Regions from separate parts of the Caldanaerobacter sp. genome, predicted to be linked through region 1. Evidence: riboswitches for the same ligand, from Rfam matches in the RefSeq annotation. Region 1 holds a riboswitch; each other region holds the start of a gene.
What was found. Region 1 has a riboswitch for cyclic di-AMP ahead of ACPLVE_RS06485 (LysM peptidoglycan-binding domain-containing protein). Riboswitches for the same ligand answer to the same signal wherever they lie in the genome.

Region 2: another riboswitch for cyclic di-AMP. It lies ahead of ACPLVE_RS04340 (NAD/NADP octopine/nopaline dehydrogenase family protein); the one in region 1 lies ahead of ACPLVE_RS06485 (LysM peptidoglycan-binding domain-containing protein).
Region 3: another riboswitch for cyclic di-AMP. It lies ahead of ACPLVE_RS05425 (ABC transporter substrate-binding protein); the one in region 1 lies ahead of ACPLVE_RS06485 (LysM peptidoglycan-binding domain-containing protein).

What each region holds. Positions count from the first base shown of each region.
Region 1 is NZ_JBNATX010000017.1:17,926-25,507, forward strand. Features, by position in the region: gene ACPLVE_RS06470 (PIG-L deacetylase family protein) at 1-994, shown strand, start outside; gene ACPLVE_RS06475 (gamma carbonic anhydrase family protein) at 988-1,542, opposite strand; gene ACPLVE_RS06480 (creatininase family protein) at 1,638-2,357, opposite strand; gene ACPLVE_RS06485 (LysM peptidoglycan-binding domain-containing protein) at 2,501-3,307, opposite strand; cyclic di-AMP (ydaO/yuaA leader) riboswitch at 3,308-3,439, opposite strand; gene ACPLVE_RS06490 (ATP-binding protein) at 3,494-4,858, opposite strand; gene ACPLVE_RS06495 (response regulator transcription factor) at 4,862-5,551, opposite strand; gene aroA (3-phosphoshikimate 1-carboxyvinyltransferase) at 5,569-6,840, opposite strand; gene ACPLVE_RS06505 (prephenate dehydrogenase) at 6,851-7,582, opposite strand, start outside.
Region 2 is NZ_JBNATX010000008.1:34,117-41,698, reverse strand. Features, by position in the region: gene obgE (GTPase ObgE) at 1-443, shown strand, start outside; gene nadD (nicotinate-nucleotide adenylyltransferase) at 517-1,146, shown strand; gene yqeK (bis(5'-nucleosyl)-tetraphosphatase (symmetrical) YqeK) at 1,143-1,739, shown strand; gene ACPLVE_RS04355 (LCP family protein) at 1,723-2,898, shown strand; gene rsfS (ribosome silencing factor) at 2,903-3,256, shown strand; gene ACPLVE_RS04345 (helix-turn-helix transcriptional regulator) at 3,343-3,993, shown strand; cyclic di-AMP (ydaO/yuaA leader) riboswitch at 4,071-4,203, shown strand; gene ACPLVE_RS04340 (NAD/NADP octopine/nopaline dehydrogenase family protein) at 4,308-5,408, shown strand; gene ACPLVE_RS04335 (cobalamin-dependent protein) at 5,405-7,057, shown strand; gene ACPLVE_RS04330 (D-alanyl-D-alanine carboxypeptidase family protein) at 7,230-7,582, opposite strand, start outside.
Region 3 is NZ_JBNATX010000012.1:31,046-38,627, reverse strand. Features, by position in the region: gene ACPLVE_RS05430 (beta-glucosidase family protein) at 1-1,997, shown strand, start outside; cyclic di-AMP (ydaO/yuaA leader) riboswitch at 2,032-2,166, shown strand; gene ACPLVE_RS05425 (ABC transporter substrate-binding protein) at 2,249-3,802, shown strand; gene ACPLVE_RS05420 (ABC transporter permease) at 3,852-4,862, shown strand; gene ACPLVE_RS05415 (ABC transporter permease) at 4,874-5,806, shown strand; gene ACPLVE_RS05410 (ABC transporter ATP-binding protein) at 5,807-6,808, shown strand; gene ACPLVE_RS05405 (ABC transporter ATP-binding protein) at 6,826-7,582, shown strand, end outside.

The DNA of each region.
Region 1 (7,582 bases):
AAAATACCTGGGTGTAAAGAAAGAAAACATAATATTTTTAGGATATCCCGACAAAGGCCTAGCAGCATTATGGTGGCAAAATTTTGAAAAACCTTTGTTAAGCTATGGAACCAAAAAGACTTGCTCACCTTATGTAAATTCTTATTCAAAATGCGCTAAACATATAGGGAAAAATGTCTTAAAGGATTTGAAATCCATTATAGAAGGATATAACCCTACTTTGGTAGTATATCCTCATCCTAATGAACTCCATCCAGATCACTGGGCAACAAATAGTTTTGTAAAATACACGCTTTATACATTAAAAAAAGACCAAATTCCCCAGTTTTTGTACATTGTCCATAGGAACGACTGGCCCTTACCTTTACTAAAGCAACCTCACTTAAATTTAAATCCGCCGCCTTCTCTTTTAAAAACGGGAACAGAATGGCATTTATATCCTCTTTCTAAAGAGGAAGTAGAAAAAAAAGGTAAAGCCATAGCCATGTACAAAACTCAAATGAAGGTAATGAAAGATTTCCTGCTGGCTTTCGACAGGAAAACAGAGCTCTATGGCTTTTACAGTAATGGCAAATTGAAAAAGTACAATAAAAATTTGAATTTTGAAGAGTATAAAATAATATTGGATCCTGTGAAAGACAATTTGAGGGATTATGAAAACGGCAGTCTTGACATAATAGCTGTATATGGATACATGAAAGACGACGTCATGACCATAGCTATAAAATGCAGGGAAAAGGCAAGAGAAGAATATGAATACAGTGTGAATATCATATTTTTTGAAGATTACAAGGAAGTAAAAAGGCAAAGCATTAAATTTAAAAATAAAAAAATATTTCCTTTAAAAGCAAAAGGTTTCATAAAAAACGGAATATTATACATATCTTTTCCCGTAGATAAAGAATTTGACGCGATTTACCTCTCGGCATCTACTTTTTCAGGAAAAAAACTTGTCGATAAAACAGCATGGAAACTTTTAAAGAAAATTCAGTAGCCTAATAACCTGTAAGGGTTGCCCACTATTTTCCCTAAAGAATTAAATTTTTCTGCAAAACCTTTCTTGCCTATATCTAGAGGTTTTAAAAAAATCTCTATGTTATCTTCTTTCAAAAACACCCCCGACTCCACCATAGTATTGTCAGGCATTTTTATCCCTTCTAAAGCAGTCCCAATTCCTATATAACAGTTATTACCTATATGAGAATTGACTATAATGCTTTTGACATTCAAAATAGTGAAATTTCCTACATGGCACTCTCCCTTTATTATCACACCATTGGATATTATAGCTCCCTCTCCTATCGTGATTTGGGAAGCTCCTATAGTGTTGATGATTGATCCATCGTAAATCACAGCCCTGTCTTTTATGATTATTTTACCTACTCGATAATTATCATCTATTTCGTCTGCTCTTATAACAACATTGGGTCCGATATATACATTTTCTCCTACCACAATGTTTCCTATCAAAATAGCTGTATCATCTATATAAGAAGTATGAGATATTTGGGGATAATTTCCAAATATATCTTCTCTAATCATAATTTCACCCCATATAAGTTAATCATTATACCTGGTTATAACAGTTGTTTATATTATACCATAAAAAAAAGCACTTCACAACAAGAAGTGCAATTCTAAAAATAAAAAATTTCATTTTTTACATTCATTATTACTTCAATAATTTTTTCCGTCACGAGTTTGAAGATCTTTTCACCTTTTTCTTTTGTCGCAAGTGTAGCATCCCCTGACATAGCATTTTCATAAAGCGTTTTTCCCCTGTCTTTAAAATAAACCCTGTAAATAGGCTTCTTTATATTTTTTGTGGCCTTCTCCATCTTAACAAGTCTTTCATCGTAATACAAAATCGCTGACGTCTCGTCTTCTCCAGCATGTCCCTGCCCCTCTGTAATTGTGAGGATCTCTTTTGAAAAATCTAACCACCAGTTTATTGTAAGGACGGTCATCCCTAGTTGAACCAGCTTTTCACTGGCAAGGTTTAAAGCAGTGATATTACCCCCGTGCCCATTTAAAAATATAAGCTTTTTTAGGCCATTTTCATATAAACTTTTCCCAACAGCATATACATACTCTGCCAGCACTTCTGAAGGCACGTGAATTGTCCCGGGATAGACTGAAAGGTCATAGCTTTGACCATAAGGTATCTCTGGAGCAATCCACACATAATCACCAATTTTTTCTTCAATCATTTTACAAAAAAGCCTGGGAGAAAAAATATCTGTCCCAAGAGGAAGGTGCTGACCATGAGCTTCTACAGAGCCAACGGGCACTATTACTATATCTGATTTTTTTAAATTTTTCTGGAAGTCATCAGATGTATAATCCACTATGTACATAGAAACACCTCCAAAATTTTTCTAATCTAAAAATAACATTTTTTAGATATCAAAGCAAGCAATTCATAACTGAAAATAAAAGATATCTATGAGTTTATAAAAATTAAAAGAGGCGGTTATCCCGCCTCTGTCCTCTCATCGCCTTACTTCCCATAACAAAAAACCATATTACCTATCCTTGCCGCTATGGGTAAAGACCAAAGCCAAGCATTCGTAGAACTTTGATCAAAATAGTACAAGGCTCCGTTTGTTGGATCGATCCCACTCAAAGCATCTCTTGAAGCAGCTATAGCTTCTTTAGATGCAGGTCTATTTATCCATCCGTTTAATACAGGAGTAAATTGATAATTGCCCCACGCATCTACTTGATATATAACGTCTTTTATGGTGCTTGGGAAAATACCACTTTTAACTCTGTTTATCACCACAGCCGCTACCGCTACTTTGGCTTGATATGGTTCTCCATCTGCTTCTGCTGTAACAAGTCGTGCAAGAAGGTCAAATTCCTCTGAAGTGTAAGGTATTACGCTCCTTTGAACATAACCTCTGCTAACATCGTTATAGGTGCGAGATGAAGAATCAACAGGTTTTGGTATGATAAACACCTGACCAGGATATATGACATCACTTTTATAATCGTTTGCAGCTTTTAAATTATCTACAGTAATCCCATATTTTTTGGCTATTAAGTACAAACTATCGCCTTTTTGAACCACATATATGTTATCATTACCAGGCACTTGCAGCACTTGGCCAGGATATATTGTAGTAGTCTGTAACCCATTTAAAGCCATCAATTTAGTGTAAGTAATGCCATATTTTTGACTTATCCCCCATAAAGTATCTCCCGGTTTAACAGTATAAGTAGCGGCAAAGACAGTCTGAAATAAAAATAGCCCTCCGATTATCAATGCGATGAGAGGCTTTGCCTTGATATGAACTCTAGACATTACCTTACCCTCCTTTGCCTCCGGGGTTAGTTGACGGGTTCGGGTGAGGGCTACCCTACCACACAAATGTGGATTCACCCCCAAATTAACATCCCCCGTACCCCACTATTGGGGATTCGGCATGTTTTATCTAAATTATACACAGAATGAAAAATCCCTGTCTATATTAAACTGATGGGAATACAGTCATTTGCTGTCATTATCAATCGGAAACAACACTGTGAATTCCGACCCCTCTCCTACTTTACTTCTTACATGAATCTCTCCACCATGTTCCTCTACAATCCATTTTGCAATTGAAAGCCCTAAACCCGTTCCCCCTGTCTCCTTAGATCTGGCCTTATCTATCCTGTAAAACCTTTCAAAAATATGAGGCAATTCTTCTTCAGGAATTCCTATCCCATTATCTCTAACCTTTATATAAGCCCTGTCACTATTTCCTATCTCAATCTCTATCCTGCCATCCTTTAAAGTATATTTTGCTGCATTATCAACAAGAATCCTCAAAAGTTCTTTTATCAACCTTTTATCTGCTTTTATATTTACACTTTCTCCTTTCAACAAGATGTCCTTGTCTTCATAAATCAATTTAATCTCCGCGATTACTTCTTCTGCCATCTCTTTTAAGTCAAAAGTATCTTTTTCTAACTTTATCGACCTGTCGTCACCTCTAGCCAAAAAGAGAAGCTTCTCAACAAGATTTTCCATCTCAAGGGTTTGCTTTTTTATGGCTTTAATCCCTTCCTCCAATATCTCTTTATCCTCTTTTCCCCATCTATCCAGCATGTCTATGTACCCTTTTATTATAGAAATAGGAGTCCTTAATTCGTGGGAAGCATCAGAAACAAATCTGTTTTGACGTGCAAAAGATTCTTCAAGCCTGTCCAACATATCGTTAAAAGTCTTTGCAAGTCTCACAAGTTCGTCTTCTTTGCCGTAAACTTTAAGCCTTTTACTGAGTCTCTTAGCATCTATCTCTTTTACTTCTTTTATCATGTAATCTACCGGCTTTAATGCCCTTTTTGTGACTAAATAACCTGTTACAAAGGATATTAATATGCCAGCTCCATCGGCAAAAAACATCAAAATAAAAAGAAGCTTCAAAAAAGCATACTCATTTTTCATATCTTTTACAACCTGAATATAAAAAATAGAATTGTCTTTTTTGAATTTTGTATTTAAATAAACTAAATCTTTGTCGAACTCATCAATCTTAACGGGAACCCCTAAATTAATTGCATACGGAATATAAACTTCTTCTAAATTTTTTGATTGGTACACAATATTCCCTTTTGAATCGAATATTTTTACATAAATATTTTCATCTGCTATTCCAGAAAACACCATATCTTTTGGAATGCTGCTCATGTCTTTAGCCGATATGTCAAGCTTTGACGCTATAACTTCCGACTGAACTGTTACCTGTTTCATTGACTGATATATGAGGTAATATTTTAAAGTATAAAGCACTGAAGCATTTAAAAAAATTAACACGCAAGAAAAGACAGCAGAATAAAGAAGTGCTATCCTAAAGGTTATTCTTCTCGGCATCATCTAATCTTCATTCCCATCAACCCTCAAAATGTAACCCACACCTCTTATAGTGTGAATCAACTTCTTATCAAAAGGGTCATCAATCTTACTCCTCAAAAACCTTATATACACATCCACTACATTTGTATCACCGTAATACTCATATCCCCATACTGCCTGCAAAATCCTCTCTCTTGAAAGAGCAATTCCAGCATTTCTCATCAAAAACTCCAAAAGGTCAAACTCTTTTTTAGTAAGGTCAATTTTTATACCCTGTCTTCTTACTTCATATGTATTAAAATCTATAACAACATCCGCAAACTTCAATACTCCTCTTTTCGAAGGTAGATTTTTTTTCCTCAACGCAGCTCTTACTCGAGCAAAAAGTTCTTCTATGGAAAAAGGTTTTGTGACATAATCATCCGCACCTATATCTAAACCTTTTACCTTGTCTTTTACCTGATCCTTTGCTGTAAGCATTATTACAGGTATATCAGATTTCTCCCTTATCTTCTCTAAAACCTCATATCCATCTATCACTGGAAGCATTACATCTAAAAGTACGATATCATAATCTCCTTCTAAAGCTTCTTTCAACCCCGAAACCCCATCATATGCTATTTTTACTTCATATCCTTCGTGTTCAAATTCTAACTGTAAAAATCGAGCTATTTGTCTCTCATCTTCTACAATCAGTACCTTCTCCTTCATCGCTATCACCAATAAAATTATAGCATATCAAATGTCTTATAGAAATCGGGATATGAAATGTCGACGCATTCAGCCTTCTTAATTATGGTCCGACCTTCTGCCAAAAGGCCAGCAATCCACAAGGACATGGCCACACGGTGGTCGTTGTAGCTTTCAACTTCGGCTCCTTTTAAAAAGCCTGTCCCTTCTATAATCATTCCATCTTCTGTCTCAAAAATTTTAGCTCCCATTTTCCCAAGTTCTGATGTCATTGATTTTATCCTGTTGCTTTCTTTTACCTTCAACTCCTCCGCATTTTTTATCACAGTTATCCCTTCTGCAAAAACCGCTGCAACTGCAATAATGGGAATTTCATCAATAAGTTTAGGAATAAGGTCTCCGCCGATTTCTATACCCTTTAATTTAGAACTTTCAATTACAATGTCAGCTACTTTTTCATTATTTACATATCTTTCATTTATAAGCTGAATATTTCCTCCCATATCTCTTAAAACATTTATAATTCCCGTTCTTGTAGGATTTACATTTACATCTTTTATAATTACCTCTGAATTAGAAAGTAAACTCGCTGCTACTATAAAATAAGCAGCAGAAGATATATCTCCCGGCACTATAATTTTCTGCCCTTTTAATTTACTTCCCGGATAACAAAATATTTTCTTTCCGTCTATCTTTATCTTAGCACCAAAATTTTGAAGCATAAGCTCCGTATGATTTCTCGATAATGTAGGTTCCTCAATAACCGTCATGCCTTCCGCATAAAGACTTGCAAGCATTATGCTGGATTTAACCTGTGCACTGGCAATAGGCATTTTATACTCTATTCCTCGAAGTTTTCCACCTCTTATTTTGACAGGAGCAAAATTCCCTTCCCTTGCCTCTATCTTAGCTCCCATGAGAGTAAGAGGCACTATCACTCTTCCCATAGGCCGCCTCTTTATAGAATCATCCCCTGTGAGTATTGTCTCAAACTCTTGCCCTGCAAGTATTCCCATCAAAAGCCTAATTGTTGTCCCAGAATTCCCTACATCTAATATTTCACTGCTTTTGCTAAGGTACAATCCTTTTCCATACACTTTCACTCTATTTCCTTCTACTTCAATATCCACACCTAATTTTCTCATACACTCTACAGTAGAAAGAGTATCCTTAGCAACAAGGAAATTTTCTACTTCTGTTAGCCCTTCAGCTATTGAACCTATCATGATAGCTCTATGCGATATGGATTTGTCTCCAGGAACAGAAATAACGCCTTTTAGACTTTTCTTTTTTATTACCTCTACCTCCATCTTTTACACCTCAAACTTCTATGTTTTTCCTGTATTCTCTTGCCCTATTAAGAAAATCTACTAAAAAATCTTCATCTTCTTCCTCTAAATGCTGTATAAAGTCTTCAATGAGGTCTTTATAACTTTTAAGCAACTCAAGAAGCACTTCTTTGTTACTAAAAATTATGTCTTTCCACATTTCAGTTTGAGAAAGAGCAATTCTCGTAGTATCTTTAAATCCTCCTGCAGCATATTTTAAGGCATCTTTACACTCTCTATGCGCAAAATTAGAAAGTGTGGTAGAAATTATATGAGGAACATGACTTATAACTCCTACTATCCTGTCATGCTCATTATAATCTACAATGACAGGTTTTGCACCTATCTTTTTTATTATTTCTTTTACAAAAATCTCTAAAATTCCTTCTTCCACACTGTCAGAAGGAACCAAAAAATAAAAAGAATCTACAAAAAGGTCAGGGTGAGAATAATCGTACCCTGCCTTTTCAGTACCAGCCATAGGATGTCCTCCAATGAAGTAAAAATCCAGAGGTAAAAACTTCTCTATCTCTTCCATGACAACTTTTTTAGTGCTACCAACATCAGTTATTATACATCCCTTTTTAAGATGAGGATATATATTCTTAACATTATCAGCTATTTTCCCCACAGGAGTGCAGATAAAAAGAACATCTACTTCAAGTGCAAAATTTATTTCCCTGAAGGCTTCAGAAATTGTACCCTCTCTTAAAGCCTTATCTAA
Region 2 (7,582 bases), on a different contig from region 1:
TTGTAGCGGCAAATAAGATGGATTTGCCTGAAGCTAAGGAGAACTACAGTAATTTTGAAAAGGAGATAAGAAAAAGAGGATATGAAGTGTATCCTATATCTGCTCTTACAAGAGAGGGAGTGGATTTACTTCTAGATAAGGTGATTGAAATTTTGTCTTCCATACCCATAGAAAAAGGTGAGGAAGCTCCTGATGTGATAGTATATAATCCTCCTGAAGAGGAAGATATTCTTGAGATAGAAGTTCATGGGAATACCTACTACCTAAAAGGGAGCAAGATTGACAAACTTTTAAAGAGAATAAATCTACAGGACGAACATTCACTTAGGTATTTTGAAATTTTGCTTCGTAAAAGCGGAGTAATAGAAGAACTTAAGAAAAAAGGATTTAAAAGTGGGGATACCATAAATGTGAGGGATTTTGAGTTTGAATACTACGATTAAAAACTTCAAGTTGTGTATTTGCCCTTTTATAAGGTATAATTTAGATATATATTAAAGAGCAGGGGGATATAAATTGAAAAGGGAGCTAAGACTTGGCATAATGGGAGGTACGTTTGATCCTATACACTATGGTCATTTAGTTACAGCGGAAGCCGTGAGAGACGAATTTAAGCTGGATAAAGTGATTTTTGTTCCTGCTGGTAATCCTCCCCACAAGGTTAAAAGGAAAGTTACCGACAAAAAGCATAGATATTTAATGACTATTTTAGCTACAATAACAAATCCTTTTTTTGAGGTTTCTTCGATTGAAATAGAAAGAGAAGGTTACACTTACACGATTGATACTATCAAAGAATTTAAAAAGTTGTACGGTGACGAAACGCTATTCTACTTTATAACAGGAGCAGATGCGGTACTGGAGATTCTTACGTGGAAAAATGCGGACGAGCTTTTGAGGCTGTGCTATTTTGTAGCTGCAACTCGTCCAGGTATTGAGGGGAATAAGATAGACCAGGAACTTGACAAGATAAGGAACCTTTATGGAAATGTGATTTATAAAGTTACAGTTCCTTCTTTAGCTATTTCTTCTACTGATATAAGGGAAAGAGTCGCAAAGGGTAGACCTATAAAATACCTTTTGCCTGAACCTGTAGAAAGGTATATACAAAAGTACGGGCTTTACAAAGAGGATGATAGTATATGAAATATGATATCGAAAGAATGAAAGCGAAATTAAAGGAAATTCTCGATAAAGAAAGGTATTCCCATTCAATAGGAGTTATGGAAACTGCTTTAAAGCTGGCAGAAAAATATGGTGCAGATGTAGAGAAAGCAATGGTGGCAGGGCTTTTGCATGACTGTGCAAAAGGTTTATCTGATGAAGAACTTTTAAAGATGGCTTACAAGTACGGAGTTCCTGTAGATAATATTCTTCTTAAAGTACCTTTTTTATTGCATGGACCTGTTGGAGCTTGTATGGTTCAAGAATTGTTTGGAGTAACAGATGAAGAGATAAAAAGAGCGATTGCTCTTCACACTACGGGAGATGTTAACATGTCTGTTTTAGACAAGATTATATTTTTAGCAGACTATATAGAGCCAAATAGAGATTTTGAAGGAGTAGAGGAATTAAGGGAACTTTCCTGGAAGGATTTAGATTTAGCTGTTTTAAGAGCCTATGACAGCACTATATGCTATGTGATAAAGAGAAATATGATACTTTATGAGAAAACTGTAAGTGGAAGAAACGACATCCTTTTAAAGTTGGGAGAGGAGAAACATGAAAAGATTTCTTAAGATTTTTGCTCTTTTTTTGGGATTATTGATACTTAGTTTAGGAACAGGAGCTTATATCTACTTGAAGTCTTTAAACCCTTCTGATGCGAGTTTGATGAACCTTCCAGCTAAAGGGGATAAGAAAAATCCTGAAGAGATAAAGGTCCTAATTTTAGGAATTGATGAAACTTCTCCTGATGACCCTCATAGGTCAGATACGATGATGGTGGTCTCCTACAATGTCAATACGCAAAAAGGATATATACTATCTATTCCGAGAGATACCATGGTTACAATTTCTGGTCATGGGGTTCAAAAGATAAATGCAGCTTATCCAATTGGTGGACCTAAACTAGCTATGGAAGAAGTATCACAGCTTATTGGGGAAGATATTAACTACTATGTGAAAATTGACTATGAAGGTTTTAAGAAACTTGTAGATGCTATAGGCGGTGTGGAGATGAATATCCCTATGGACATGAATTATGACGATTATGCAGGAAATTTGCACATACACCTTAAAAAAGGGTGGCAACATTTAGATGGAGAAAAAGCTTTGCAGTTAGTGAGGTTTAGACACGGTTATGCCGAGCAAGATTTAGAGAGGGTAAAGGTCCAAAGGGAATTTTTGCTGGCGGCTTTGGACAAAATTAAAAGCCCTTCTATTCTTTTGAAATTACCTCAACTATTAAAGACAGTCAATCAATATGTAGAAACTAATATTCCTCCCTCTCTCATGATCAAATACGCCGAGTATACTGCAAAAGTCAGTAAAAATGACATAATTACTGCTACGTTACCTGGAAATCCGGAGTATATAAATGGTATAGCTTATTATGTCGTAAATCCAGAGGAGATAAAAAAATTTATGTCAGATCTAAAAAAGGGGGAATTAAATCAGTCTGTTAAGGTAGAAGTATTAAATGGGTGTGGCATTCCCGGGGCTGCAGGGAAAGTGGCGGAAATTTTAAAACAACAGGGCTTTGATGTAGTTCGAGTGGGGAATGTTAATGGTGCATCTTATGATACTACTCAGATAATTTTAAGGAGTGGGAATAAAAAAGTTGCAGATGAGCTTAGAAAATTTCTTAAAAATGCTGTGATAGTAGAGGACTACCAGAAAAAAAGCGATGCTGATGTAACCATAATTTTAGGAAAAAATGTAAGCTTAGAGGGGTGATTTAGTGATAGAGACAAGGGAGAAAGTGAATAAAATCTTTAGGATTTTAGATGAAAAAAAGGCTTTTGATGTGAAAATTTTGTATATTGGCGAACTTACTACCATTGCAGATTATTTTATAATAGCAACCGGTAAATCTAGTACACATGTGCAGGCATTGGCGGATGAGGTGGAGAAAAAATTGGGAGAAGAAGGTATATTTGTGGACCATGTGGAGAAAGACTTTGCGTCTGAGTGGATTTTAATGGATTATGAAGACGTAGTGGTTCACATTTTTCAGCAGGAAGCAAGGGAATTTTACAGTCTTGAAAGATTATGGGCAGATGCTAAAGAGATAGTGCTTGACAACAGAGGATAAGGCATGTATAATAACGTTAATAAATTTTTAATCATTTCTTTTTTCACATCCGCACACAATCTGGTATAATAGGGGGATTCAATCCGATGGGTACTCATCCGCTTTTAAAAAGTATTGCGCCTATAGTAGAAAGTCTTGCAAACACATTTGGGAAAAATTGCGAAGTAGCTCTTCACGACCTTTCATCACCTCAAGGGCCTATAATTGCCATTGCTAATGGGCACGTTACTGGGAGAGAAAAGGGGAGCCCTTTGCCTGATGTGATTCAAAAGGCATTAAAATCAGACAGTTTAGAAGACATGATTAATTTCAAAAACAAGTCCAGAGACGGGAAGATATTAAAATCTTCTGCTATTTTTATAAAAGACGAAAATGGGAAAGCTGTAGGTTGTTTGACAGTAAATATAGACATATCGGAGTTTATTCTTGTAAAAAATACTTTGTCAGAATTCTGTGAAATATCAGAGCCTTCAGAGGAAAACAAGGAATCTTATACAGGTAGTGTAAGCGATGTTTTAGAAAGTATAGTGAACACGACATTGGAAAGTTTCGGAAAACCTGTAAATTTCATGACAAAGGAAGAAAAAGTGCAGATAGTTAAGATGCTGGATGCAAAGGGTACCTTCCTTATAAGAGGTGCTGTAGACTATGTGGCAAAAATTTTGTGCGTGTCCAGATACACTATTTACAACTATCTGGATGAAATAAGAGTAGGAGAAGATTTTGGAAAATACTGACACCTGATTCCTTTATTTTACTTTACAAACATTTTATTTTATGATATAATAAAAACGGGTTTTTGTATAATTGAATAACATGCTAAACGCTGAATTCGTTAAGAAGCGGGGGACCCACTCTTTTGGGGTGAATCCATCTTTTATAAGATGGTAGGGTTATCTTTCGACCCGAACCCGTCAGCTAACCCCGTAAGCGTTGAAAGAGAAGGATGATAGCATGTAAGGTGTCTTATTACCTTTTTGACACCGAAAATAAAGCTATAGAAGTCCTTCTATAGCTTTTTCATTTCTTTGGCAAGGGGGTGGGTATAGGCATGAAAATGCCTTATTTTGCTGTAATCGGAGCGGGTAACGGGGGGCAGGCAATTGCCGGACATCTTGCATTAAAAGGATTTAAAGTAAATTTATACAACAGAACTTATGAAAAATTGATTCCAATAATACAAAAAGGTGGTATAGAACTAGAAGGAGAAGTTGAAGGATTTGGGAAGTTGAATCTTGTCACTGACGATATAGCCAAAGCTGTAAAAGATGCAGATATGATACTAGTAGCTGTGCCTGCATCTGCCCATGCCACGATTGCAGAAGAGCTTTTGCCCCACTTAAAAGAAGGTCAGATAGTAGTATTAAATCCGGGAAGAACAGGGGGAGCATTGGAAGTTCACAACATATTTAAAAAGAGAAGTGATATAGAAGTTGTCGTTGCTGAAACCGATACTTTTATCTATGCTTGCAGGTCTTCTAATGGTAAGGCCAGGATATATAAGATTAAAGACATAGTGTCAGTTGCTGCAATTCCTAAAGATAAAACGGAAGAAGTAGTGGAAATTCTCAATATCGCTTTTCCACAGTTTGTAGCTGCTGAGAATGTGTTAGAAACCAGCTTCAATAATTTTGGAGCAATTTTCCATCCTGCTCCAACGCTTTTAAATGCTGCCAGGATTGAGACTACTAAAGGAAATTTTGAATACTACAGAGAAGGGATTTCACCTTCTGTCGCTAAAATCCTTGAAAAGATTGACAATGAAAGAATGATGGTAGCAAAAGCTTTAGGCGTAAAAACTATCTCTGCTAAAAGATGGCTTAAAGAAAGTTATAACGCTGAGGGAGATACTCTTTATGAAGCTATACAGAACACAAAAGCTTATATAGGGCTTATGGCACCTGATACTGTAAATTGCAGGTATATTTTTGAGGATGTTCCTATGAGCCTTGTTCCTATCTCTTCTATCGGAAAAGAAATAGGTGTGAAAACACCTACAATTGACGCGATAATACATTTGGCTTCTGTAATGCACGGAAAAGATTACTGGGAAATAGGAAGAACTGCTGATAAACTCGGAATAAGTGGAATGTCTCCTAATGAGATCATAGAACTAGTAGAAGGGAAGAGAAAGGAGGTTGCGACAGCATGAGAAAGCTTATTGTTGCCGGTTCAATTGGAAATTGTGTTCATGTTGCTGGCGTGTATAATTTCTTAAAGTTTGCAGAACAGCAGGGTTATGAGACAGTGTTTTTGGGGCCAGCCGTTCCAATAGATAAATTGATTGAGGCTGTAAAAGAGTATCAACCTGAAATTGTAGGGGTAAGTTACAGACTTACTCCACAAGCTTTGGAGAACTTGTTAAAAGAACTTAAAGATAAGATAGAAAGGAATAATTTAAAAAATATCAAATGGGTATTTGGAGGGACAGAACCCAATGCAGAGGTCGCAAGAAGATCAGGGATATTTTCTGCAGTTTTTGACGGCACAAAAGGAGACGAGGAAACTATCAATTTCTTAAGAGGAGGAATTTCATTTTTTCAGAAAAGAGTTTTTGCAGATACTCTGATTGGAAGGATTGAGGATAAATTCCCCTATCCCATCATAAGACACCACTTTGGACTTCCTTCATTGGAGGATACCATAGAGGGTGTCAAAAGAATAGCTGAGGCAGAAGTTTTAGACGTGATTTCCATAGCTCCTGACCAGAATGCACAAGAGCACTTCTTCGATAAAAAATACGATCCAGCTCTAGATGGAGCAGGAGGAGTTCCTATAAGAAAAGAAGAGGATTTAATACGAATATATGAAGCATCAAGAAGGGGTAATTATCCACTTTTGAGGTGTTATAGCGGAACTAATGATGTTTTTAAGATGGCAGAAATGCTTTTAAGGACTATAAAAAACGCATGGGCTGCTATACCATTGAGCTGGTACAATGTGCTTGACGGGAGAGGCCCAAGAGATGTAAGAACTTCCATAAGGGAAAACCAGCAATTGATGAAGTGGCATGCAGAAAGAGGTGTGCCTGTAGAAGTAAATGAGGCTCATCACTGGAGCTTAAGAGATGCCCATGATGTTATAGGGGTTGTAACTGCGTTTCTTGCGGCATATAACGCAAAGAAAATGGGGGTTAGGGATTATGTAGCACAGTTTATGTTCAATGTTCCAGCTTCTATTTCCCCTAAAATGGACTTAGCAAAGATGCTTGCAAAAATAGAACTTATAGAGGACTTAGAAGATGAAAACTTTAGAGTGATAAGGCAAGCAAGAGCAGGTCTTGCAAGTTTTCCCTCTGACCTTTTAGAAGCAAAAGGACAGCTTGCTTCTAGCGCATATTTATCTATGGCTATTAAACCTCACATATATCACGTAGTTGGATATTGTGAAGCTCACCACGCGGCAACGCCTGAGGACATAATTGAAAGCGTGAAAATAGTAAAGGCTGTGATAAAAAATACTATGTTTGGAATGCCAGACTTGACTAAAGACGAAGATGTGATAAAGAGGAAAGAACAGCTCAAAAAAGAAGCAAGGATTTTGCTTGAGGCTATAAAAGAAATAGCGCCCCATAGTGAAGATCCATGGTCTGACCCGGATGTTTTGGCAACAGCTATAGAAATAGGTCTTTTAGATGCACCTCATTTAAAGGGTAATAAATACGCCAAAGGAGCTCTTCAGACAAAAGTTATAGATGGAGCCTGCTATGCCTATGACTACGAAAAGCATAGGATCATACCAGAAGAAGAAAGGGTAGAGAAGATTTTAAGAGAGTATAAAAAAGAACGCTCCCTTTTGTAAATTAAATTTAGGAAAAAGAAGGGCGCGAATTCTCTTCTTGCGCCCTTTTATTTTTGCATTTCCAAAGCAATAACTAAACTTGGGGACCTTTTACAAGCATTAACACAAAATGCTATTTAAGCTAAAAAGGACTTTGCCAACAAACTTAAAGGAGGGATGTGTCCCCTCCTTTTTAGTATTTGTTAGAAAATATAAATCTTTTTCTTTGCTTTATTTTTTGCCTTCTCCAGAGAAGAAAAGCTAGGCTAAAAGAAGCTATGCCAAAGATCAATTTTAGAGGATGTGCAATAGGATTTTTTTCCTTTTCGTTGTAGTAATTCCCCAAAAAGTTTTTATACACATCTTCTGAGGCAATTAGCGGGTTTGTTCCTATCTCCTTTCCATCAAGTGTGTATTTTATATATCCTAAGACTTTACCTTTTTGAATGGGAGCTTTTATGTCTTGTTTTAGTACAACTTCTGTTTTTATGGCATTTTCTTTACCTTTTGGAACCTCATAATAAAAGTCCTTTTGTGCAATTAAAG
Region 3 (7,582 bases), on a different contig from region 1:
CTGCTTTTCCTGTAGCTGTTATGATAGCTTCTACCTGGAATAGAGAAATGGCACGGAAAGTTGGAGAAGCCATGGGAGAAGAAGCAAAAGAGTATGGAGTGGATTTCCTGCTGGCTCCCGGAATGAACATACATCGAAATCCGTTGTGCGGCAGAAATTTTGAGTACTATTCAGAAGACCCTTTTCTTACTGGGGAAATGGCGGCTAGTTTCGTAGAGGGGGTTCAGAGTCAAGGGGTTGGGGCTTGTCTCAAGCATTTTGCAGGAAACGAACAGGAAACGAAAAGGTACACGATTGATACGATAATATCTGAGAGAGCTTTGCGGGAAATATATTTAAAAGGGTTTGAAATAGCAATTAAAAAAGCCAAACCCTGGACGGTAATGAGCGCCTATAACAAACTAAACGGTTATCACGCTTCGCAAAATGAGTGGCTTTTGACTGAGGTTTTGAAAGAAGAGTGGAAATTTGAAGGGTTTGTAATGAGCGATTGGTACGCGGGGGACAGTGCTTCTTGTCAAATAAAAGCTGGAAATGACCTTATCATGCCTGGGGAAAGCCAGCAAAGGTATCCGGAACGAAAAAGGGATATCGAGGAGATAAAGGAAGCTCTTGAGAAGGGACTCATAACGGAAGAGATTATAAATGAAAGGGTTAGAAGAATTTTAAAAGTTTTAACAAATACTATTTCTTTTAAAAAGCACCCCTATTCTGATAAGCCGGATTTGGAAAAGAATGCAAAGATTTCTTATGAAGCGGCATCAGAAGGAGTAGTTCTTTTAAAAAATGATAAGGTTCTACCTTTATACAAGGGTGCAAAATTAGCGATTTTTGGTACAGGACAGATTGAGACTTTCAAGGGAGGACTTGGGAGTGGAAATACCAATCCTAAATATGTGGTTAGCATATTGGAGGGTTTTAGAAAAAGAGGCTTAAGCGTAGACGAGGAGTTAGCGGCGACATATGAAGAGAAGGTAAAAAAGATGAGGCAGGATGAATATAAGCCTACGAAGGCTTTTGGAAATTGGCTTCTTCCGAAGCTTCCAGAGGACTGGTTCGATGAAATAGAATTAGAGAGAATTGCCGAAAGGAATGAGGTAGGAATTATAGTGATAACGAGAAGTTCGAGTGAGGGGATAGATAGGGCTCTGGGAGAAGGTTATCCAATTCCTACCTCTGAATGGGTAAAAGATGAAGAAGCTTTATCCCGCGTCATACCTTATTCTTATTACTACCTTACACAAGATGAAAAGAATCTCATAATAAAAGTCTCTAGGGCTTTTCACTTGAAGGGGAAAAAAGTCTGCGTCATGCTTAATATAGGAGGAGTTATAGAGGTGGCAAGTTGGAGAGATTTTGTAGACGGAATACTTCTTTTGTGGCAGCCGGGTCAAGAAGCAGGGTATGTGGCTGCAGATATATGCTCTGGGGAAATTAATCCCTCTGGCAAGTTGCCTACTACTTTTCCGATGGATTACAAAGACGTGCCTTCATGGACCTATCCAGGAGAGCCAAAAGAAAACCCGGAAAGAGTAGTGTATGAAGAAGATATATATGTGGGCTACAGGCATTATGACACTTTCGGGAAAGAGGTTGCTTATGAGTTTGGTTTTGGCCTGTCTTACACGGAATTTGAATACAAAGGCTTAAGAATCGAGAAAAGAGATGAGGCTTTACAAGTGGAATTTGAAATTAAAAATGTTGGCAATTGCCCGGGAAAAGAGGTGGCACAGGTATACATAAAAGCGCCTAAAGGTAAAATTGACAAGCCCTATCAGGAATTGAAAGGTTTTGAAAAGACCCATCTTTTAAATCCGGGAGAGAGTCAAGAGATAAAAATAGAGATTCCTCTAAAGAGTCTTGCAAGTTTTGATGGGAAGGATTGGCTTTTAGAAGGAGGGAAATATCTAGTAAGAATTGGTTCTTCTTCGAGAGACATAAGGCTTATTGGAAGTATAGAAATTGAAGAAGAGAAGAGATATTCTGTGTTTGACTAACTGGTAAAAGTATGGTACAATTTAATAAACAACTTAATCGTTATCGCTGAACCCGAAAAGGGGCGGGGGACCCACACTTTTGGGGCGAATCTCTTCTTACGGGAAGAGTAGGGTTACTCCTTCGACCCGAGCCCGTCAGCTAACCTCGCAAGCGTGGGAAGGAGAAATATCCAGGACCGCTGGATATTTCAGCGGCCTTTTTATACCCCCGTCCTTACCATAAATTTACATTTAAGGGGGTATATTTTATTATGAAAAAAACTGCTATCCTTTTGGCACTTCTTTTATCACTTTTGCTCGTTTTAGGGGGATGTACATCCTCTAAGAAAGTAACTTCGGAAAAAGATGGGGGAACCATTGTAATAGCTTTGAATAAGGGCAGCATTGTGACATTGGATCCGGCCGATTACAGAGATAGAGAGACTGAGACAGTAATAAGAAACATATTTGATGGGCTTGTGACGCGTACATACGATGGAAAAGTAGTCCCTGAAATAGCAGAGTCTTGGGAAGTTATATCGCCTACAGAATGGGAGTTTAAAATAAGAAAAGGTGTGACTTTTCAAAATGGAGACCCTCTTACAGCCGATGACGTCGTATTTACATTTAATAGAATAATAAAAGAGGGGGGACTTGAAGGGAAAACTTCTCCAAGAAAAGGCTTGATGGGACCTGTGGAAGATGTCAAAAAGATCGATGACTATACGGTTAGATTTATACTAAAAGAGCCTTTTCCGGTTTTGCTTCAGGCACTGGTTCATCAGCAGATAATACCAAAAAAATATTATGAAGAAGTGGGGTACGAGGAATTTTTAAAGCATCCTATAGGAGCAGGACCTTTTAAGTATGTATCTGGGAAATTGGATGAGCAGATAGTTTTGGAAAGGTACGATGGATATTACGGTGGTTCTCCAGACATTCCCCCTGTTGGTCCTCCAAGTCTAAAAAGAGTTGTATTCAGAATGATACCTGAGCCCTCTACTGCAATAGCGGCTTTGGAAAAAGGAGAGGTAAATATAGTTCAGTATATCCCGCCTGACATGATAGAAAGGCTAAAGAAAAATCCAAACATACAGGTAAAAGAAAACATGGGGACAAGGGTGTATATACTCGAGATAAATAACAAAATGCCACCTTTTGATAATCCAAAGGTAAGACAGGCTTTAAATTATGCAATAGACATGGATTCTATTGTAAAAGAGATTTACAAAGGTTATGGGGTAAGACTTGCAGGGCCAATGCTTCCATATGCTTTTGCTGCAAATACTGATTTAAAGCCCTATGAGTACAATCCTGACAAGGCAAAAGAGCTTTTAAAAGAGGCTGGAGTTTCTGATTTGAAAGTTGTCATAGATACGCAGCCTTTTAGAGAAGAGGAAGCCTTGGCTATAGCTAACATGCTTGAAAAAATGGGCATAAAAGCTTCTGTAAGGACTTGGGAATGGGGAGTTTTGCAGTCAGAGATACAGAAAGGCACCAGGCAGCTATATCTTACTGACTGGGGAAATGCGTATCTTGATCCATTTGATTTTTTAAATCCAAAGCTAAAGACAGGTGAAAGAGGAAACTATTCTTTCTACAGCAATAAAGAGGTTGATAAGCTTTTAGATGAAGCGGCAAAAGAGACGGACAATGCTAAAAGAAAAGAGCTTTACTACAAGGCTCAGAAGATAATATATGACGATGCTCCATGGGTGTTTGGATATTCTTTAAAGACTGTAGAAGCAGCGACTAAAAATGTAGAAAACTGGAAGCCAAGTATGGACAGCAGAGAAAATATGCACAGAGTAAAGCTTTCTGAATGAGCAAAAAGGGGGTACCCCTTTTTGCTCTAAAGTGGATGGGGGAATTTTTATGAGGGAAGTTAAGGTTTTAAAAAGGGTATTTTACACAATTCCTATAATGCTAGCAATAGCTATAACGGTGTTTGTGTTTATGAGATTTACGCCAGGGGACCCTGTTGACATAATGATGGGAAAAGAAAGCATGGTGTCACAGCAGGATATAGAACTTTTAAAGAAGGAGTTTAATCTTGACAAACCGATATATACACAGCTTTACATTTTCCTTGCAAATCTTTTAAAGGGAGATTTGGGAAAGTCTATAACAAAGGGAGTTCCTGTAATTAAACTTATTAAAGAAACTTTACCCGCCACAATTGAACTTGCTCTGGCTGCATTAACCCTCGGGATTTTAATAGGTATTCCCATAGGGATTATATCTGCTGTCAAGCAGAATTCCTGGATTGACAGAAGTATGATGGCAATATCCTTTACAGGAATATCAATGCCTTCTTTCTGGCTGGGATTGATACTCATTCTAATTTTCTCGGCTAAGTTAAATTTACTTCCGAGTCAGGGCAGAATAAATTTTCTACTTCATATACCTAGAATAACAGGTTTTTACACTATTGATTCTCTTCTTGCTGGAGATTGGGAAGCCTTTTTAAGCAGTATAAGGCATCTTTTTTTGCCTGCTCTAACTTTAGCAGCTCCTTTAGCAGCTGTTCTGGCAAGAGTCATGAGGTCCAGTATGCTGGAGGTCTTAAGAAATGACTATGTAGTCTTCGCAAGGGCTAAGGGAGTGCCTGAGAAATTAGTAATACTTAAGCATGCTGTAAGAAATGCATTGATTCCGACAGTCACGGTATTAGGCATGGAAGTGGGTGCACTTTTGGGAGGCAATATGATAGTTGAGAATGTCTTTGGATGGCCTGGAATAGGCAGGCTTGTTGTGACTGCGATATTTGACAGGGATTATCCACTGGTGCAGGGAGTGGTAATGTTTTATGCCTTTACTTTTGTCATAGCAAACCTTTTGGTAGATATACTCTACACTTATCTGGACCCCAAGATTGAACTGTAGGGGGTGTTTAAATGACTATAAAAAATGGGATAGTGCCTGCAAAGTACTACGAAGTATCTTATAAAAAATCAAATTTAATAACTAACCTTTTAAGCCTTTTAGGGAAGATAAAAAAGCATCCAACTGCTTTAATTGGAATGCTTACAATTATAGCCTATATTTTAATGGCTGTATTCGCACCTTTTATTTCACCTTACAGCGTTAAATACTCAGACCTTTCAGCAAGACTATTGCCCCCTGTGTGGAGTGGAGGAACGTGGGCACATCCACTGGGAACTGATCAGGTAGGAAGAGATTTGCTTACACAGATTATATACGGTTCTAGAATATCAATACTGGTCGGCTTTTTGACTGTTTTAATTTCAGCATCTATTGGGACTTTCTTAGGAGCAATTGCAGGATACTACAGAGGAACAATTGATACTGTGATTTCTCGCTTTGCTGATTTTTTGCTTTCTTTTCCTTTCTTAATATTTGCAGTTGGAGTAATGGCAGTTTTGGGGCCCGGATTCTGGAATTTGATTTTAGCTCTGACATTTAAAAGCTGGGTGGAATTTTTTAGATTAGTAAGAGGTGAAGTCTTGGAGGAGAAAAATAAAGAATATGTAGAAGCTGCTCAGGCTTTGGGTAGAAGCAATGGTGCGATAATTGTATCAGAAATTATGCCTAATATATTCCAGTCAATATTTGTCCTTGCCACATTGAGAATGGGATACATGATAATTATGGAGGCATCTTTGAGCTATTTAGGTTTAGGTGTGCCGCCGGATATTCCTACATGGGGTTCTTTAATAAATTCAGGAAGGAACCACATATTTGACGCCTACTGGATATCTACTCTTCCAGGCATAGCTTTAGTGATACTGGTACTTAGCATCAACCTTTTTGGAGAAGGATTAAGAGACATATTAGACCCGAGGCTTAAAGTGGAAGGAAGTGAATAAATGCTTGAGATTAAAAATTTGAAAGTGACTTTTGAGACAGATAGGGGATTAGTAAAAGCGGTAAATGGGATTGACCTAATACTTGAAAGAGGGAAAATTTTAGGCCTTGTAGGAGAATCGGGTTCAGGGAAAAGCATGACTTTGCTTTCTATTTTAAGGCTTGTCCCTTACCCGGGTAAAATTGTAGAAGGGGAAATTCTCTTTGAAGGAGAGGACCTTCTCAAAAAATCGGCTCAAGAGATGAGAGAAATAAGGGGAAAGGACATAGCCATGATATTTCAAGACCCAATGACCACATTAAATCCAGTGTTTCCTGTAGGAGAGCAGATAAGGGAATCCTTGAGGGTTCACAATATAATAAAGCCTGAAAAAGAAGGTATATTAGGTTTTCTCAGGAAAAGGGACAGAAGAAAAAAAGAATATGAAAAGGCAGTAGAACTTATGGAAAAAGTCGGGATATCATATCCTGAAAAAAGATATTTTTCTTATCCCCATCAGTTCAGTGGAGGTATGCAGCAAAGAGCTATAATTGCTATTGCTCTTTCATGTAATCCTAAACTACTTCTGGCAGATGAACCTACAACTGCACTTGATGTGACAATTCAGGCACAAATTTTGGATTTATTGAGACAAATAAATGAGGTAAACGGCACCTCCATAATTTTTGTAACTCATGATCTGGCAGTGGCGGCGGAGTTTTGCGATGAAATAGCTGTCATGTACGCCGGGCAAATAGTGGAAAAAGGACCTGTAGACAAAGTAATAGAAGAACCAAAGCATCCTTATACAAAAGGGCTTTTGAAGTCTATACCTAAAATAACTCGGAAAAAAGAAAAACTTTACGCTATACCGGGAAATGTCCCGGATTTGGCTTCTCTTTCACCTAAAGGCTGCCCTTTTTATGAGCGGTGTGAAGAAGCAGTGGAAGAATGCAAAGAAGTTACCATTCCTTTAATTGAGGTTTCAGATGGAGAACTTGTGAGGTGTATAAAGTACCTCTAAAAGATGGGGTGTTAGATATGGGAAATGGCACTTTTATTCAAATAAAAAATCTCAAGAAATATTTCATAGAAGAGCCAGACTTGTTAATGAAGCTTGTAGCTAAGAAAAAGAAAAGGGTTGTAAAAGCTGTTGATGATATAAGCCTTGACATAAACAAGGGGGAGACTCTGGGGCTGGTTGGAGAAAGTGGCTGTGGGAAAACTACACTAGGACGTACGATTGTAAGGCTTTATGAACCTACAGAGGGAAAGATAATATTTGAAGGGGAAGACATGACTAGGGCAAGAGGAGAAAAGTTAAAAGAATACAGAAAAAAAGCTCAGATAATTTTTCAAAACCCTTATTCTTCTTTAAATCCCAGGAAGACAGTAAGGCAGATTTTGTCAGTACCTTTGATTGCCTCTGGCGTAAAAGACCCTCACGAGAGAGAAGAGAGAATTATGTATCTTTTGAATAGAGTTGGTTTAAATTACAGGCAGATGGATTCTTATCCCCATGAATTTTCAGGTGGACAGAGGCAGAGGATAGGCATAGCACGTGCTTTAGCAATGAGCCCTGAATTTATTGTGGCTGACGAGCCAGTTTCAGCCCTTGATGTGTCAATACAGGCGCAAATTATAAACCTTCTAGAGGAATTGAAGGAAGAGTTAAACCTTACTTATCTTTTTATAGCACATGATTTGAGTGTTGTATATCATGTAAGCGATAGAGTTGCGGTGATGTATCTAGGAAAAATTGTAGAAATGGGAAAAACTGAGGATATTTTCTTCAACC